DNA from 2 places in the Pseudoalteromonas sp. OF5H-5 genome. Region 1 is predicted to be linked to the other one. Evidence: predicted binding sites of a transcription regulator. Region 1 holds the regulator's gene; the other holds the start of a gene.

Region 1 (9,020 bases):
CTTTGAAGGCAGCAATGTTAGCAAAACTCAACTAAATCAGAGTGCCTATCTGAGTGGGTAGAACGCCCACTCAGATAAGGTCAATTTTAAGACTATATTAGCTTTTCAAATGCAACTTAGGTTGTCTTATTTAAAATATTAATGTTTAAATAAAAAAATATCATCGCGATAGGGGTGTGAAATAAATTCAATCCCTGCTTAAATATGTCCATGCTGATTTCATAGGCAAACTGGTTATCTTGTGATGCTAGATTGTCTTTAAAAATACCCTTACGTTTACCTAGGAGAAACCATGTTAGAACGTAACATGAATATTGCAGATTTTGACCCAGAACTATTTGCAGCGATTGAAGCAGAAACTTCACGTCAAGAAGAGCACATCGAGCTTATCGCTTCTGAGAACTACTGTAGCCCACGTGTACTTGAAGCGCAGGGTTCTCAGCTAACAAACAAGTATGCTGAAGGTTACCCAGGTAAGCGTTACTATGGCGGTTGTGAGCACGTTGACGTGGTTGAGCAACTAGCCATTGATCGTGCAAACGAGCTATTTGGTTCTACTTATGCAAACGTTCAGCCTCACGCTGGCTCACAAGCAAATGCGGCGGTATTCCAAGCGCTACTTCAGCCACATGACACTGTGCTAGGTATGAGCCTTGCTCACGGTGGTCACTTAACGCACGGTTCACACGTAAACTTCTCTGGTAAAACGTACAATGCTATCCAGTACGGTCTAAACGAAGAAACTGGTGAAATCGATTACGCGCAAGTTGAAGCGTTAGCACTTGAGCACAAGCCAAAAATGATCATCGGTGGTTTCTCTGCGTACTCAGGTATCGTTGACTGGGCTAAGTTCCGCGAAATCGCTGATAAAGTAGGCGCTTACCTACTTGTTGATATGGCGCACGTTGCAGGTCTTGTTGCCGCTGGTATATACCCAAGCCCAGTGCCTCATGCACACGTTGTAACAACAACAACGCACAAAACGCTAGCGGGTCCTCGTGGTGGTCTTATCATCTCTGCTTGTGATGATGAAGAAATCTATAAAAAGCTAAACTCTGCCGTATTCCCTGGTGGTCAAGGTGGTCCTCTATGTCACGTTATCGCTGCAAAAGCGGTTGCGTTCAAAGAAGCACTACAGCCAGAGTTCAAGTCATACCAAGAGCAAGTGGTTAAAAATGCACAAGCTATGGTTGCGGTACTTCAGGAGCGTGGTTATAAAGTGGTTTCTGGCAAAACTGAAAACCACCTGTTCCTACTTGATCTGATTGATAAAGACATCACAGGTAAAGATGCGGATGCAGCGCTTGGCCGTGCAAACATCACAGTAAACAAAAACTCTGTACCAAACGATCCACGTTCACCGTTCGTTACTTCTGGTCTTCGTATCGGTTCTCCTGCGATCACTCGTCGTGGCTTCAAAGAAGCTGAGTCGAAAGAGCTTGCTGGCTGGATCTGTGACGTACTAGACAACATCAATGATGAGTCTGTACAGGCACAAGTGAAAGAAAAAGTAAAAGCAATTTGCGCTAAATTACCTGTTTACGCATAATTTCGCTCACAAAAAAGCAGTTTTTTGTTATGATTAAGGCCGCATTCAAGCGGCCTTTTTTGTTTTTGAGTCAACGAGAGCGTCTATGCATTGTCCATTCTGTACAGCCAAAGATACCAAAGTAATAGATTCACGTTTGGTTGCTTCCGGCCACCAAGTCCGTCGCCGTCGTGAGTGTATTTTATGCCACGAACGCTTTACTACCTTCGAGGGCGCAGAGCTCTTAATGCCGCGCGTGATAAAGCAAGATGGTACCAGGGAGCCTTTCAATGAGGATAAGTTACTCAATGGCATGCACCGAGCGTTGGAAAAGCGTCCTGTTAGTACAGAACAAATAGAAGAAGTAGTACACCAAATTAAATCTCAAATTCGTGGTACTGGCGAACGTGAAGTACCAAGCGACATGATTGGCGAATGTATTATGGAAGCCCTCAAAAAGCTCGATAAAGTGGCTTATGTGCGATTTGCTTCAGTATATCGCTCTTTCGAAGATATTCGTGAGTTTGGTGAAGAAATTGCGAGGTTGGGGGATTGAGCCAGTTCACAACGCAAGACCATGATTATATGAGCCGCGCCATCACGCTTGCAAAGCGCGGTAAATACACCACAACACCCAATCCAAACGTCGGCTGTGTGATCGTAAAAGACGGTGAAATCGTCGGCGAAGGCGCACACTTAAAAGCAGGTGAAGGCCATGCTGAAGTACATGCGCTTAAGCAAGCTGGAGCTAAAGCCGCAGGTGCAACTGCCTATGTAACGCTTGAGCCATGTAGTCACTATGGCAGAACGCCGCCGTGTGCAAAAGGTCTGATTGACGCAGGCGTCAGCAGAGTGGTTGCAGCCATGGTTGATCCCAACCCACAAGTTGCAGGGCGTGGATTGGCAATGTTAGAAGCCGCGGGAATTGCAACGGCTTTTGGTTTGTTAGAGCCACAAGCAAGGGCACTGAATACCGGATTCTTGAAGCGAATGGAGTATGGGTTGCCGTTCGTGACTTGTAAGCTTGCCGCTTCTGTTGATGGTAAAACCGCACTAAACAATGGCCAGAGCAAGTGGATTACCTCAGCGGCAGCGCGCTTAGACGTACAGCGCCACCGCGCGCAGAGCTGTGTGGTCTTGACCGGAGCCGATACGGTTATGGTAGACAACGCAAGACTCAATGTTCGTGAGGAGTTTTTGCAAGACACCGATTATCCTCAATCTGAGCTACGCCAGCCGATACGTGCGATTATTGACTCACAAAATCGTCTGACACCAGATCTTGCGCTATTTACAATTGCATCTCCAGTGATTATTTTCCGCCGTACTATTGATAATTCAGTGCAATGGCCTCATTTCGTAGAGCAAATTGTCGTGCCTGAAATCAACGGTAAGCTCGACCTAAAAGCCGTGCTCAACAAGCTGGCTGAAAAGCACTGTAATTATGTTTGGCTAGAAGCCGGTGCCACCCTTGCGGGGGTAATGCATGAACAAGGGCTAATCGATGAATATATCATCTATTTGGCACCGAAAATAATTGGCGCTGGAAAAGGGCTGTTTAACACCACACCACTGAGTGCCATGTCGCAAATACCTGAGTTAGTGTTTGGCGACGTTTGCCAAGTGGGGCCTGATCTCAAACTTATCGCGACTAAAGAGAAGTAAAATGTTTACAGGTATTATCGAAGCAACAGGAACATTAACTCAATTGCAGCTCAAGGGCGGCGATTTAATTGTTCGTGTGACCACAACATCTCTTGATATGAGTGATGTAAACTTGGGTGATAGTATTGCCACGAACGGGGTTTGCCTGACCGTAACTGAGAAGTTTCATGATGGCTTCAAAGCCGATGTTTCTAACGAAACCTTAAGTTTGACGCGTTTTGCCGAGTACAAACAAGGCCAAAAGGTAAATCTTGAAAAGGCACTGCAGCCGATTTCACGCCTAGGCGGTCATTTGGTGTCAGGCCATGTGGATGGTATTGCTGAAGTGGTTGAGATAACCGCTAATGCCAGAGCGACTGACTATTGGTTAGCCGCGCCGTCATCGCTAATGAAGTATATTCCGTATAAAGGTTCGGTTGCCATTGATGGTATCAGTTTGACGGTCAATGCCGTGGAACAAAACCGCTTTAAATTGACCATAGTGCCACACACGGCGCAAGAAACGACGATTGCAGGTTTTCAAGTCGGGTCAAAACTAAACCTAGAGGTTGACCAAATCGCCCGCTACCTCGAAAGACTAATTCAGGGTGAGCCAAGCGCTGCCAGCGAGTCCACTCTCACAACCAGTCTATTGGCGAAAGCTGGCTTTATAAAGTAGCCACAGACAAAGTAAAAATGGGAAAACTATGAGTTTAAATAGTGCTGAGGAAATCATCGCGGACATTAAAGCCGGTAAAATGGTTATTTTGATGGACGATGAAGACCGAGAAAATGAAGGTGATCTGATCATTGCAGCAGAGCACATTACACCAGATGCAATTAATTTCATGGCAACATATGGTCGCGGGTTAATCTGTTTGACCATGACACAGGAGCGCTGTGAGCAGCTGAACTTGCCACTAATGGTGAAAACCAATGGCGCTCAGTTCTCTACCAACTTTACTTTGTCTATTGAAGCTGCGAAAGGCGTAACGACAGGTATTTCAGCGGCAGATCGCGCCCGTACAGTACAAGCTGCAGTTGCCAAAGGTGCAGTACCTGAAGATATCGTACAACCAGGTCATATCTTCCCAATCATGGCGCAACCAGGCGGCGTTTTAACGCGTGCAGGCCATACTGAAGCCGGATGTGATTTAGCGCGTTTGGCGGGACTGGAGCCTGCATCTGTGATTGTTGAAATTCTCAATCCAGACGGCACTATGGCACGTCGCCCACAACTAGAAGTATTCGCAAAAGAACACGATATTAAAATCGGCACCATTGCTGATTTAATTGAGTATCGTAACTTAAACGAAACCACTATCGAAAAAGTAGCAGAGTGTAAACTGCCTACTGAGTTTGGTGAGTTTAACCTAGTGACGTACAAAGACACCATTGATAATCAACTTCACTATGCGATGGTAAAAGGTGAGATCAAATCGGAAGAAGCCAATTTAGTACGTGTGCATCTGCAAAGCACGTTTAACGATATCCTCCATTCAGATCGCAGCGCGGATAGAAGCTGGACACTGCAAAGTGCCATGAAGCACATCGCCGACAACGAAGGCGTATTAGTCATTCTTGGAAAACAAGAACGTAGCGAAGAGATGGAAGCGCTGGTTAAGGCATTTGCTGCGGAAGATGCGGGTGAACAGGTGAACTACCGTAAATTCCAAGGTACTTCGCGCACCGTAGGTGTGGGATCGCAAATTTTGGCTGATTTAGGCATTCAGAAAATGCGCCTAATGAGTCTACCTAAAAAATATCATGCACTGTCTGGTTTCCACTTAGAAGTGGTTGAATACGTCGAACCAAAATAATTCCAAAATGCCAAATTGATCGCAATCGCCTATATTCAGATAGTAGGCGATTGCCACATTACTGTGCTATCATGCGCCTCAATTTGGCAATTGCTCATACAGATTAGGAACATCTAATGAAAGTAATCGAAGGTAATAAATACGCTCCTGGCAAAAAATTTGCCATTGTCATTTCACGTTTTAACGATTTTATCGGTAGCAGCTTACTTGAAGGCGCTGTAGATGAATTAAAACGTACCGGTGGTGTTAGCGATGAAGACATCACGGTTGTATATGTACCCGGAGCGGTTGAACTACCACTAGCAGCAAAGCGCGTTGCGATGAAAAAAGAGCACGACGCGATTATTGCGCTAGGTGTGATTATTCGTGGTGGTACGCCACACTTCGATTTAGTTGCTAACGAGTCTAACAAAGGCTTAGCTAGCGTTTCATTAGATTATGACATCCCTGTTGCTTTTGGTGTACTTACTACCGAAAGCATTGAGCAAGCTATCGAGCGCGCGGGCACTAAAATGGGCAACAAAGGGGGAGAAGCCGCCCTTGGAGCTCTAGAAATGGTGAACGTGCTAGAGCAAATTTAAGAGGAATCTCAGTGAAACCAGCAGCTAGACGCAAAGCACGTGTACTTGCTTTACAAGCTATTTATTCTTGGCAGCTAAGTGGTAACCCAATTGCCGATATCGAACAGCAAATGCTGATCGAAAACGACGTAACGAAAGTCGATGTAGAATACTTCAAAGACTTAGCGCGTGGTGTTGTTGTTAACCAAAAGCAGCTAGACGAAGCAATTCGTCCGCATTTAGCTCGTCCACTTGAAGAATTGGATATGGTTGAGCTTGCCGTGTTACGTGTTAGTGCTTATGAGCTTAAATTCCGTGAAGATGTGCCATACAAAGTGGCTATCAACGAAGGTATTGAGTTAGCGAAAATGTTTGGCGCTGAAGAGAGCCACAAATTCGTTAACGGTGTACTAGACAAAGCGGTTAAGTTTATTCGCAAATAAGCTTTACTATAGGAATAGCCGGCCTTGGCCGGCTTTTTTGTGTATGAAAGAATTTGAGCTAATCAATCACTACTTTAAAGGCCGTGGCATTACTCGCCGAGATGTAGAGCTTGGGATCGGTGATGACTGCGCCTTGGTTTCAGTTCCTGCTGGCAATCAACTTGCGGTAACTACGGATACGCTAGTTGCGGGTGTGCACTTTTTTGAAGATATTCCACCTCGAGCACTAGGCCATCGGGTTATCGCGGTAAATCTTAGCGACTTAGCTGCTATGGGTGCAGAACCTACTTGGGTGTCACTTGGTTTAACGCTACCTAAGGCTGACTTGGAGTGGTTAGAAGCCTTCACTGAGGGCATGCATGAAATTGCTGAGTACTATAACGTACAAGTAATAGGTGGCGATACAACGCAAGGTCCATTGACTATCACTGTATGTGCAAAAGGTATTGTACCAACTGGTAAAGCACTCAAGCGCTCAGGAGCGCGGGTGGGTGATTGGATTTATGTAACAGGTCCACTTGGTGACGCAGGGCTTGCTATTGAAGCGCGAAAACAGGGCTGGACACTTGAGCCAAAACATTACAAAGCGGCGCTTGAAAAGTTTAACTACCCAGCACCAAGGGTTGCTGCGGGCCAAGTTCTTAGGGGTCTTGCTACCTCTGCAATTGATATCTCAGACGGTCTACTCGCGGATCTTAAGCATATTTTACGTAGCTCGTTAGTTGGCGCTAAGATAAACGCCGATAAAGTTCCTCAGTCTGATGCGCTGCGCTCAAGCCTTGATGAAGATGCACGCATGCGGCTCGCGCTCGGTTTTGGCGATGACTACGAGTTACTCTTCACGGTCAATGATAATAACAAAAATGCCGTGGAAACCAGATTGAAGCAATATGGTGTTGAGCCAGTTTGTATTGGCCAAATTACGGCTAATAATGGCGAAATTCAATTGCTCAAAAAAGGTCAACCTTACCAGCTCACAGGGTTTGGTTTTGAGCATTTTAGCTAGGAGTTGGTTTGGCTAAGCAGTATGTATTTAATTTAAAGAAGCCGCATCAATTCTTTGCACTCGGGTTTGGTCTTGGTTTAGCGAAAAAAGCACCTGGTACTTTTGGCTCCTTCGCCGCATTACCGTTTATTTTTGCAACCCAAGGCGCACCAATTTGGCTGCAATGTCTGGTTGCGATTGTCATGACGTTATTTGGGATCTGGGTGTGTGGTAAAACAGCAGACGATGTTAATGTTCATGACCACCCAGCCATTGTCTGGGATGAAGTGGCAGGTTTTTATATTACCATGATAGGGGCGGCGCTTAGCTGGCAGTCATTAATCGTTGGCTTTATTTTGTTCCGCTTTTTCGATATTTTGAAACCGGGTCCGATAAGATGGCTCGATAAACGTTTGCATGGTGGCTCGGGGATTATGCTAGATGATGTATTAGCTGGCATTTTTTCATTGATTTGCGTGCAAGCTTTGTTTAAAACTGGCATTTTAGTCTAACTGTGCTGATGTGATGGAATCGAGATGACAAGGCTATTGTTTTTCATTTTCACTTTGCTGCTACCAATTACGAGTTTTGCGGCGATAGATGATTACGTAGTTAAACAGTGGAATATCCAAAGTGGGTTACCGTCACAAAGCGTTAAGAGTGTCGTTCAAGACAATCAAGGCTACATTTGGCTCGGAACTCAGTTTGGCTTAAGTCGGTTTGATGGTCATCAATTCCAAAACTTCAACACCCAAAATACCGAATTCTTAAATAGCAATGCCATTAATAAATTGGTGGTGGATCGATTTGGCATGCTCTGGGTTGGCACGCGTCGAGGATTGTTAAGACTCAATCCCCAAACCTTAGAAGCTCGGCGTTTCGATCTGCAGGGGCCTGTACGAGATATCTTGCAAGATGAAGATGGCGGGATCTGGATTGCTGCGAATGGTCTGTATTATGTTTCTGCGAAAAAGCTGACGTTAGCCGCCAATAACATCGAACAAAGTACGTTAGATGTTACCCAAATCAATCAAATTGTAGGTTCCGTGACTAAAATGGCGTTGGTGCCTGATGGTATTTGGCTAGTGAATGAACGTCACCTACTTAAAATCAGTGAATCAAGCAATCGCAACGGTGATGGCGTTAGGCTTGAGCTGGCGAGTAAGGTTTCACTACCTGAGCAGTTAGCGCAAACCATTATACATGACTTAGCTTGGGTCGATGGTAAGTTGTTCTTAGCATCAGAGTTGGGTGCGTATTTTCTAGATATTGACGAAGTACTACGCCGTTATCAAGATGCGGGTAACAATGCCGTATATAAGTTTCTAAATGATAAGGAAGGCGGGCTATGGGTCTCTACTTATGGTCGGCTGTTATATCGACAGAATAACGGTGTTTGGCAAGCTGTCGAGCCAATTCAGTTGGATCAAAGTATCTGGTTTGCAGATATCTTTATGGACAAAGATAATAATATCTGGCTTGCCAGTTTAAATGAAGGCTTGTGGCTGGCCCACTCAGGAAAAGTGGAGCGGCATCATATTGGTCCTAGAGTAAACCAAGCAATTTCAGCCATCACACAGGGGCCCTCTGGTCAGTTATGGGTCGCTAGTCGTGAGGGGCTTGGCATTATGGGATTGAATGATAGTTATCAACCCGTGCTAACTAGTGCGCAGTTAAATCGTTCCGTGATACACGACTTGGAGTTTATTGGCGAAAAACTCATTCTTGGGACAGACCGTGGTGCACTTATCTACGAAAATGGCACACTACAAAAATTAACTGAGCGAGAGCTCAGACAGAATCCAGTCTTTTCATTAAGCCCTTCAAACCGAGGGGGAATGTGGTTTGGTACAGGGAGAGGTTTGTATCGTCTTGATTACAAGGGGATAACGCCATTTGCCTACAACGCTTTTCTTGGTAGTCAATTTGTTACTTTTGTTGAGGATTTTCCGAGATATGGTTTTATCGGTACTAACAAAGGTGCGTATCGCTACAATGATAAAGGCATCGAAAAAATAGGCTCGCAAACTTCGTTAGATA
Region 2 (9,020 bases), on a different contig from region 1:
CCTTGCACACTGTCTAGCAATGTTTGATATTTTAGGTTGCTCAAAAAGATATGTCTTTCGTGCTCAGGAAGTGCCTGAAAGTCCAATCTATCCTTACTTACGTCTACTTCTTCTGGACGCCAGAAAAACGATAATTGCTTTTCAATTAGCTTTTCGAAAATAGGGAACTTCTGTTGGTCGTAGCGAGATACATTAACAGTTTGTCCGAAAAACATCGGTTCTTTTAATTGGTCGTTATGATTTCTGCTAAACGTAGAATATGCCATAAATGTGTTACTCAATACCTAAAAAAGCGGGTGATGACCACCCGCATAAAAAGTTATATCTTACAAGCGCCGCCTTCACAACCATCGTCTTCTGCTTCTGGTTTCATCTCATCTTGAGCATCAGAAGCACCGTCGCGGGTGTTATGGTAATAAAGTGTTTTAACACCAAGTTTGTATGCGGTGAGTAAGTCTTTTAGCAATAGCTTCATAGGAACTTTACCTGCTTCAAACTTACTTGGATCATAATTGGTATTTGCAGAGATAGTTTGATCGATGAACTTCTGCATAATACCAACCAGCGCAAGGTAACCATCGTTAGATGGAATATCCCAAAGTAGTTCATAGTTGTTCTTGAGGCGGTCGTACTCAGGTACAACTTGCTTCAAGATACCATCTTTACTTGCTTTAACACTGATATGACCACGAGGTGGTTCAATACCGTTTGTCGCGTTTGAAATTTGCGATGATGTTTCCGATGGCATCAAGGCTGACAACGTTGAGTTACGCATACCGTGTTCTTGGATACTTGCTCTTAACGCATCCCAGTCAAGGCGTAATGGCTCTTCACAGACTTTATCAAGGTCACGCTTATAGGTATCTATTGGCATGATACCTTGTGAGTAGGTCGTCTCGTTAAACTTAGGACAAGCGCCGCGTTCTTTTGCCAGTTCATTCGATGCTTTCATCAGATAGTATTGGATCGCTTCAAATGTTCTGTGTGTTAGGCCGTTAGCACTACCGTCTGAGTACTTAACACCATTCTTTGCAAGATAATAAGCAAAGTTAATCACACCGATACCCAGTGTACGGCGTCCCATCGTTGCATTGTACGCAGCAGGAACAGGATAGTCTTGATAGTCTAATAGGTTATCAAGTGCGCGAACCGCAAGCTCTGCTAACTCTTCTAGCTCATCTAAAGACTTGATGGCTCCTAAGTTAAACGCTGAAAGCGTGCAAAGTGCAATTTCACCTTCAGGGTCATTTACATGGCTTAACGGCTTCGTTGGTAGTGCAATTTCAAGGCATAGGTTTGACTGGCGGATCGGTGCAACCTTAGAGTCAAACGGGCTGTGTGTATTACAGTGGTCAACGTTTTGTAGATAAATACGACCGGTGCTCGCACGTTCTTGCGCAAACATTGAGAATAATTCAATCGCTTTAATGCGTTTCTTACGAATAGACTCATCTTGCTCGTACTTAACATACAGTTCTTCGAATTTATCTTGATCTTCAAAGAATGCGTCGTAAAGACCTGGCACATCTGATGGACTAAAGAGCGTAATATAGTCGTCTTTAATTAGGCGGCTATACATGGTTTTGTTGAACTGCACGCCATAATCTAAATGACGTACGCGGTTTTCTTCAACACCACGGTTATTTTTTAGTACTAATAGGTTTTCAACTTCAAGATGCCAAAGCGGGTAGAATAGGGTCGCCGCGCCACCACGTACACCGCCTTGAGAACAGCTTTTAACAGCCGTTTGGAAGTGCTTATAAAACGGAATACATCCAGTGTGGTACGCTTCCCCATTTCTGATTGGGCTACCAAGTGCACGAATACGGCCTGCGTTAATACCAATACCGGCACGCTGACTGACGTATTTTACAATCGCAGAAGAAGTCGCGTTGATTGAATCTAGGCTATCAGCACATTCAATCAGTACGCAAGAGCTAAACTGACGTGTCGGCGTACGAACACCAGCCATTATTGGCGTTGGTAATGAAATCTTGAATGTTGAAACCGCATCGTAGAATCGCTTAATGTAATCTAGACGCGTTTCTTTCGGGTAGTTTGCAAACAGGCTTGCAGCAACTAGAACATATAAGAACTGCGCACTTTCATAGATCTCACCCGTTACGCGATTTTGTACAAGGTACTTACCTTCCAACTGCTTAACGGCTGCATAGCTGAAGTTCATATCTCGGCTATGGTCGATGTAGCTGTTTAGCTCATCAAACTCAGCTTTTGTGTAGTCGGTAAGAAGGTGCTGATCATAGCGCTTGTCTTCAACCAGCTTTACCACATGGTCGTGTAAGTGCGGCGGCTCAAAACAGCCATAGGCTTTCTTACGCAAGTGGAAAATAGCCAAACGAGCGGCTAGATACTGATAATCTGGAGACTCTTTTGAGATCAGATCGGCTGCAGCTTTAATAATCGTTTCGTGGATATCACCAGTACGAATACCGTCATAAAACTGGATGTGTGACTTTAATTCAACCTGAGAAACTGAGACGTTATCTAGGCCTTCTGCCGCCCATGTAATGACACGATGGATCTTATCTAGATCTAACGGTTCTTTGCGACCGTTTCTTTTGCATACAGATAGCTGTTGGTTCATGTTATGTGCCTGTATTCCTTAGGAACGCGCTTTAGATATCGCACGAATATAAAATTGTTTAGCAAACCACCACTATATATGGTGCCCTAGTGGCTAGGGATCACAAGATAGTGGGGTTGACGTGAATTTGCAAGAGAACAACTCGGGCAGAATTGTGGATAAGTTTGGGATAATTTATTTATGTAAGTATCCACTAACCTATGACAATCCACTTATCTGCCCACAAAGAAAAATCAACAAAAAGATGATGCTTTTCAGCAAAAATAAAAAAAAATTCTAACTGATTTTTTTCTACACAAATTCGTATCTATTATAGCAAAAACACAATATATGGTGTTTTATTTTTTTATCGACACTAAATATGCGATAACGTGTCTAATGGGTTAGTAAGATAGAGATCCGCATGCCAAGACTTAGCTTCGGATTCAGATGGAATGAATCCCCACATTGCTGCTGCACTAATCATTTTTGCGGATTTTGCAGCAATAATGTCTCGCTCAGCATCGCCAACATAAATACACTGCTCTGGCGAAATCCCCAATTTTGACGCCACTAATAGCAAAGGTTCTGGATGAGGCTTGGCCACCGCCAGTGTATCTCCGCATACTACTGTCTCGATCTTTGCAAGTTCAGGGATCTGTTTTAGTAGCGGAAGCGTTAAAAACTCAGGTTTGTTCGTCATGATCCCAACCTGAATCTCTTTTTCTAAAAGTGCCGCTAATAACTCACCAATTTGCGCAAAGCATTGGGAATGTACTGATAAATTCGCCAGGTAGTAGTCGAGTACACCCTGCCGTAATATTTGAATGTCGTAGTGCTTTAATGACTCACCAAATCCTACTTGCAACATCGCTGCTACGCCGTTTGAAATCGCACTGCTATAAACCTGTTTGCCGACAGTAGGCATTTTATTAGCAGCTAAAACGTGGTTTAGTGCGGCTCCCAAGTCATCACTGGTATCCAGCAAGGTGCCGTCTAAATCAAATAGTACCGCCTGGATCATGCCAGCTTCTCAAAATGTAGAATGTAGTTAACTGAAACGTCTTTAGTTAAGGTAAATGTTTTGCCGATAGGGTTGTAGTTAATCCCTGTCGCCGCCCTAACTTTGAGGTCGTATTTTTCAGCCCAATCAATTAAAGTCGAAGGGCGAATAAATTTATCATGCTCATGCGTGCCTTCAGGAACCATTTTAAGCAGTTTTTCTGCGGCGACGATAGCCAGTAAATACGCTTTTGTAGTTTTGTTTAAGGTAGAAAAAAATACATGACCGCCGGGCTTAACTAGCTGTGCGACTGAACGAATAATGGATTCTGGGTCTGGTACGTGTTCTAGCATTTCCATGCAAGTTACTACATCGAACTCACCTTGGTGCATGGCTGCGAATTCTTCCGCTGGCACTTTTTGATAGTCTACGTTAACGCCGACCTCTAATGCGTGGAGCTTTGCGACGTTAAGCGGCTCTTGCCCCATATCGATACCGGTTGCATTTGCACCCAGCTTAGCCATGCTTTCTGTTAAAATCCCGCCACCACAACCGACATCTAATACTGTTTTTGCGAATAGGCCTTCACACTTATCGTTAATAAAGTCCAACCTCAACGGGTTAATGTCGTGTAATGGTTTAAATTCTCCCTCTCGGTCCCACCAGCGCTCTGCTATTTCTTCAAATTTAGCGATTTCATTAGGGTCTATATTTTGATGTTCGGTCATAAAAAACTTCCTCGTCGAATTGAGCGCATTATAAAGGGGATTAGATAAAAATAGCACCTGTAAAACGGTAAAAAGTGTGTTAGCATGCTTGACGAATTTTATAATAAACAAAGCCCCCGCTGATACTCTGAGGCAATTCGGCTATTTTTTGAAGTGCGTTTAATTGGCGCTTCAGCAGAAAAAGCAATTTGCTATTCAGATAGCATCTCAACACAAGTTGTAGTGTGACACAAAAGGGGTGGACACTGAAGGAAAGTGGAGTCAAATGTCTGATCTCGCCAATGAAATCCTGCCAGTCAATATCGAAGATGAATTAAAAAATTCATACCTAGATTATGCAATGAGTGTAATCGTAGGTCGTGCATTACCTGACGTACGTGACGGCCTAAAGCCTGTTCACCGTCGTGTATTGTTCGCGATGAATGAACTTAAAAATGACTGGAACAAACCTTATAAAAAGTCAGCTCGTGTAGTTGGTGACGTAATCGGTAAATATCACCCGCATGGTGATAGCGCGGTTTACGATACTATTGTACGTATGGCTCAGCCTTTCTCTCTACGCTATATGCTCGTAGATGGACAAGGTAACTTTGGTTCTGTCGATGGTGACTCTGCAGCTGCGATGCGTTATACCGAAGTACGTATGGCGAAAGTCGCTCACGAGTTACTTGCTGACCTTGAAAAAGAAACCGTTGATTATGTACCAAACTACGATGGTACAGAGCAAATTCCAGATGTGTTACCAACTAAAGTGCCTAACTTATTGGTGAATGGTTCATCTGGTATTGCGGTTGGTATGGCGACCAATATTCCACCTCACAACTTAACTGAGGTGATCAATGGCTGTTTGGCTGTGATCCAGAATCCAGACATCACCATTGAAGAGTTAATCGACTATATTCCGGGTCCTGATTTCCCGACTGCCGCCATCATTAGCGGTAAAAACGGCATCGAACAAGCCTATAAAACAGGCCGTGGTAAGATCTATATCCGCGCGAAAGCTGAAATCGAAGTCGATGAGAAAACAAACAAAGAAACCATCATCGTTCATGAAATTCCTTACCAAGTTAACAAAGCAAGACTAATCGAAAAAATTGCTGAACTTGTTAAAGACAAAAAGGTTGAAGGGATCAGTGCACTGCGCGACGAGTCGGATAAAGACGGTATGCGTATTGTTATTGAAATCAAACGCGGTGAAGTCGGTGAGGTTGTACTAAACAACCTATATGCTCAAACACAACTACAAACTGTGTTTGGCATCAATATGGTTGCACTAGACAACAACCAGCCTAAGTGTTTCAACCTGAAAGAAATGCTTGATGCGTTTATTATTCACCGTCGTGAAGTTGTAACGCGTCGTACTGTATTTGACCTGCGTAAGGCAAGAGACCGAGCGCACACGCTTGAAGGCCTCGCAATTGCGCTAGCTAACATTGACCCAATCATTGAGCTTATTCGTAAGTCACCAACACCAGCGGAAGCGAAAGCGGCGCTAACTGCGCGAGCTTGGGATCTTGGTAACGTTAAATCAATGCTTGAGCGCACAGGCGAAGAAAATGTTGCGCGTCCAGATTGGTTAGCGGAAGAATTAGGGATCCGTGATGGTCAGTATTACTTGTCTGAGCAACAAGCCCAAGCAATCCTAGACTTAAGACTACACAAATTAACGGGTCTTGAGCACGAGAAAATTCTAGCAGAATACAAAGAACTACTCGATCTTATTGCTGAGCTACTGTACATCCTTTCTACTCCAGAGCGTTTAATGGAAGTGATCCGCGATGAGTTAGTTGAAATCAAAGAAACGTATGGTGATGAGCGTCGCACAGAGATCACCGCTGCTGCGCACGATATCAGTTTAGAAGATTTGATCAACGAAGAAGACGTTGTAGTTACGCTTTCTCACGAAGGCTATGTGAAGTATCAACCTCTTAGCGATTACGAAGCTCAGCGTCGTGGTGGTAAAGGGCGATCTGCAACTAAGATGAAAGATGAAGACTTTATCGAACGTCTACTCGTTGCAAATACTCACGATACAATTCTTTGTTTCTCCACTTCTGGCCGCTTGTATTGGTTGAAAGTTTACCAGCTGCCGCTTGCATCACGTGCTGCGCGCGGAAAGCCAATTGTTAACTTGTTACCACTCGAAGCTGATGAGCGTATTACGACAATTTTACCGGTTCGTGAATACGAAGAAGATAAGTTTATCGTCATGGCGACGGCAAGTGGTATCGTTAAGAAAACACCGCTGACTGCATACAGCCGTCAGCGTGCAAGTGGCATTATTGCTATCAACTTGAACGAAGGCGATAGCCTGATCGGTGCTAACATCACCACAGGTGAAAATGACATCATGCTATTTACTGAGCATGGTAAAGTTGTACGCTTTAACGAGAAGCAGCGAGATTCTGAAACAGGTGAAGTGAAGCGTGATCCTGAAACTGGCGAAGAAATGTTGGCTTTACGTCCGATGGGCCGTACAGCAACAGGTGTTCGTGGTATCAAGATGCCAGATGACGTGAAAGTGGTATCACTAATCGTACCACAAGGCGATGGTGCAATCTTGACCGTAACTGAAAATGGTTATGGTAAGCGTACACCGCTTGAAGAGTACCCAGCGAAGAGCCGTGCAACACAAGGTGTTGTGTCAATCAAAGTAACTGAAAGAAATGGTTCTGTGGTTGGTGCGGTTCAAGTTGATGACAACGATGAAATCATGCTGATCTCAAACCGTGGTACGCTAGTTAGAACGCGTGTAAACGAAGTTTCTACGGTAGGCCGTAACACCCAAGGTGTTATTCTGATCCGTACGATGGAAGAAGAAAAGGTAGTTGGTCTTCAACGCATCGAAGAAATTGAAGTGGAAGCGTTGCCTGAAGGTGATGTTGCAGAGTTTGAAGGTGAAGCAACACCGGCTGCGGAACCTGACGCAGAGGAATAAAAAACCCTATCCAAAAAAAAGCGACTTCGGTCGCTTTTTTTCTTTCTGTCAATTTTTTCAATCTGTTCCTCTATGACAAGAGCCTGAAGCCTGATAAATTAAGGCTACCAACAATCCGACGTTTTAGTCGGGCAGCCCACTGTTCATCCAAAAAGTCATGAGAATAACGCTATTCTTTGGATGATCTAGATTATTTGGAATGAGGAAAAATATGACGGTTTATAATTTTTGCGCGGGTCCTGCGATGTTACCTGTTGAAGTTATGAAAAAAGCGCAAAAAGAATTTTTAGATTGGCAAAATTTAGGCGTGTCGGTGATGGAAGTTAGCCATCGTTCAGCGCCTTACTTGGAGATGGCGAAGCAGTGTGAAGCCAGCTTACGTCGTTTGATGAACATCTCTGATGAATTTGAAGTCCTGTTTATGCATGGTGGTGGCCGAGGTCACTTTGCAGCTGTACCGCTAAATCTACATGTTGATGGTGTACCTGGCGTATATATCGAGAACGGGATCTGGTCTACCGGTGCGACGAAAGAAGGTGAAAAATTCACGCAAACGCATGCGATTAATATTCGTACTGACGAAAATGGTCAATTCGATATTTTACCTGTCTCTGAGTGGAAGCTACCAGAAAACGCTTCATATATTCACTATTGTCCAAACGAAACCATCGATGGTATTGAAATATTTGACGTTCCAAAGCATGCAACCGCACCAATTGTAGCGGACATGTCTTCCAATATTTTATCTCGTGAAATTAACGTCGATGACTTTGATTTGATCTATGCTGGTGCGCAAAAAAATATCGGTCCTTCGGGTCTCAGTATCGCCATTGTACGTAAGACGTTATTGAAGCGTGAAGGGCTGCCAAGACCTGCTATCCTTGATTACGCCATTGAGGCTGATCAGCAAAGCATGTACAACACACCACCGACATTTGCATGGTATCTTGCGTTTGAGGTATTCAAGTATCTTGAAAGCATTGGTGGTGTTAAAGCTATGGAAGCGCACAATCAAGAAAAAGCAGCCATTTTATACGATTACATCGATGGCTCTGACTTCTATTCAAACAAAGTTGCAAAACATTGTCGCTCATTGATGAACGTACCATTTTGGTTAAATGATGACAGCCTAAATGCTAAATTCTTGGCAGAGGCAGAACAAAACGGTTTAATTGCACTTGAAGGCCACCGTTTTGTTGGCGGTATGCGAGCTAGTATATACAACGCCATGCCAATTGAAGGGATCAAAGCGTTAGTTGCATTTATGGATAAATTCGCACGGGAGAACAGTTGATGGAACAATTGACTCTCAAGCCTATTACTAAAGTCAGTGGCAGTGTGACGCTACCTGGCTCTAAAAGCTTATCAAATCGTATTTTGTTGCTTGCAGCATTGTGCGAAGGCACGACAAAAGTGACGAACTTATTGGATAGCGATGACATCCGCCATATGTTAGGCGCATTGTCTCAGTTAGGCGTTGAAGTAACGTTAGAAGACGATAATAAGGTGGCACTGGTCAAAGGAAATGGTGGCAACTTTAACACCCCCGTTGAGCCCCTATTTTTAGGCAATGCTGGTACAGCATATCGCCCATTAACAGCAGTGCTTGCAGCTATACCCGGTGATTATGAACTGATTGGTGAGCCACGAATGGAAGAGCGCCCAATTGGCCATCTTGTCGATGCCATGCAAACGCTTGGTGCCGATATTCAATATCTCAAAAACAAAGACTACCCGCCGTTAAAAGTTGCAGGTAAGCAACTTGCT

Evidence for each region. Region 1 encodes NrdR, which represses ribonucleotide reductase genes. Its sites were predicted from a motif close to AAACACNANATNTNGTGTTT; they were not measured.
Region 2: nrdA (class 1a ribonucleoside-diphosphate reductase subunit alpha) is a predicted target of NrdR. The motif match lies at 2,673-2,692, and genes of this name have one in related genera.

What each region holds. Positions count from the first base shown of each region.
Region 1 covers NZ_JAKGBF010000001.1:151,570-160,589, forward strand. Annotated here, with positions in the region: gene thrC (threonine synthase) at 1-35, shown strand, start outside; gene glyA (serine hydroxymethyltransferase) at 293-1,549, shown strand; gene nrdR (transcriptional regulator NrdR) at 1,635-2,084, shown strand; gene ribD (bifunctional diaminohydroxyphosphoribosylaminopyrimidine deaminase/5-amino-6-(5-phosphoribosylamino)uracil reductase RibD) at 2,081-3,193, shown strand; gene L1271_RS00700 (riboflavin synthase) at 3,195-3,851, shown strand; gene ribBA (bifunctional 3,4-dihydroxy-2-butanone-4-phosphate synthase/GTP cyclohydrolase II) at 3,880-4,992, shown strand; gene ribH (6,7-dimethyl-8-ribityllumazine synthase) at 5,109-5,573, shown strand; gene nusB (transcription antitermination factor NusB) at 5,585-5,995, shown strand; gene thiL (thiamine-phosphate kinase) at 6,039-7,001, shown strand; gene L1271_RS00725 (phosphatidylglycerophosphatase A family protein) at 7,010-7,492, shown strand; gene L1271_RS00730 (ligand-binding sensor domain-containing diguanylate cyclase) at 7,517-9,020, shown strand, end outside.
Region 2 covers NZ_JAKGBF010000009.1:77,644-86,663, reverse strand. Annotated here, with positions in the region: gene nrdB (class Ia ribonucleoside-diphosphate reductase subunit beta) at 1-266, opposite strand, end outside; gene nrdA (class 1a ribonucleoside-diphosphate reductase subunit alpha) at 320-2,605, opposite strand; gene L1271_RS14370 (HAD family hydrolase) at 2,961-3,608, opposite strand; gene ubiG (bifunctional 2-polyprenyl-6-hydroxyphenol methylase/3-demethylubiquinol 3-O-methyltransferase UbiG) at 3,605-4,315, opposite strand; gene gyrA (DNA gyrase subunit A) at 4,581-7,253, shown strand; gene serC (3-phosphoserine/phosphohydroxythreonine transaminase) at 7,465-8,547, shown strand; gene aroA (3-phosphoshikimate 1-carboxyvinyltransferase) at 8,547-9,020, shown strand, end outside.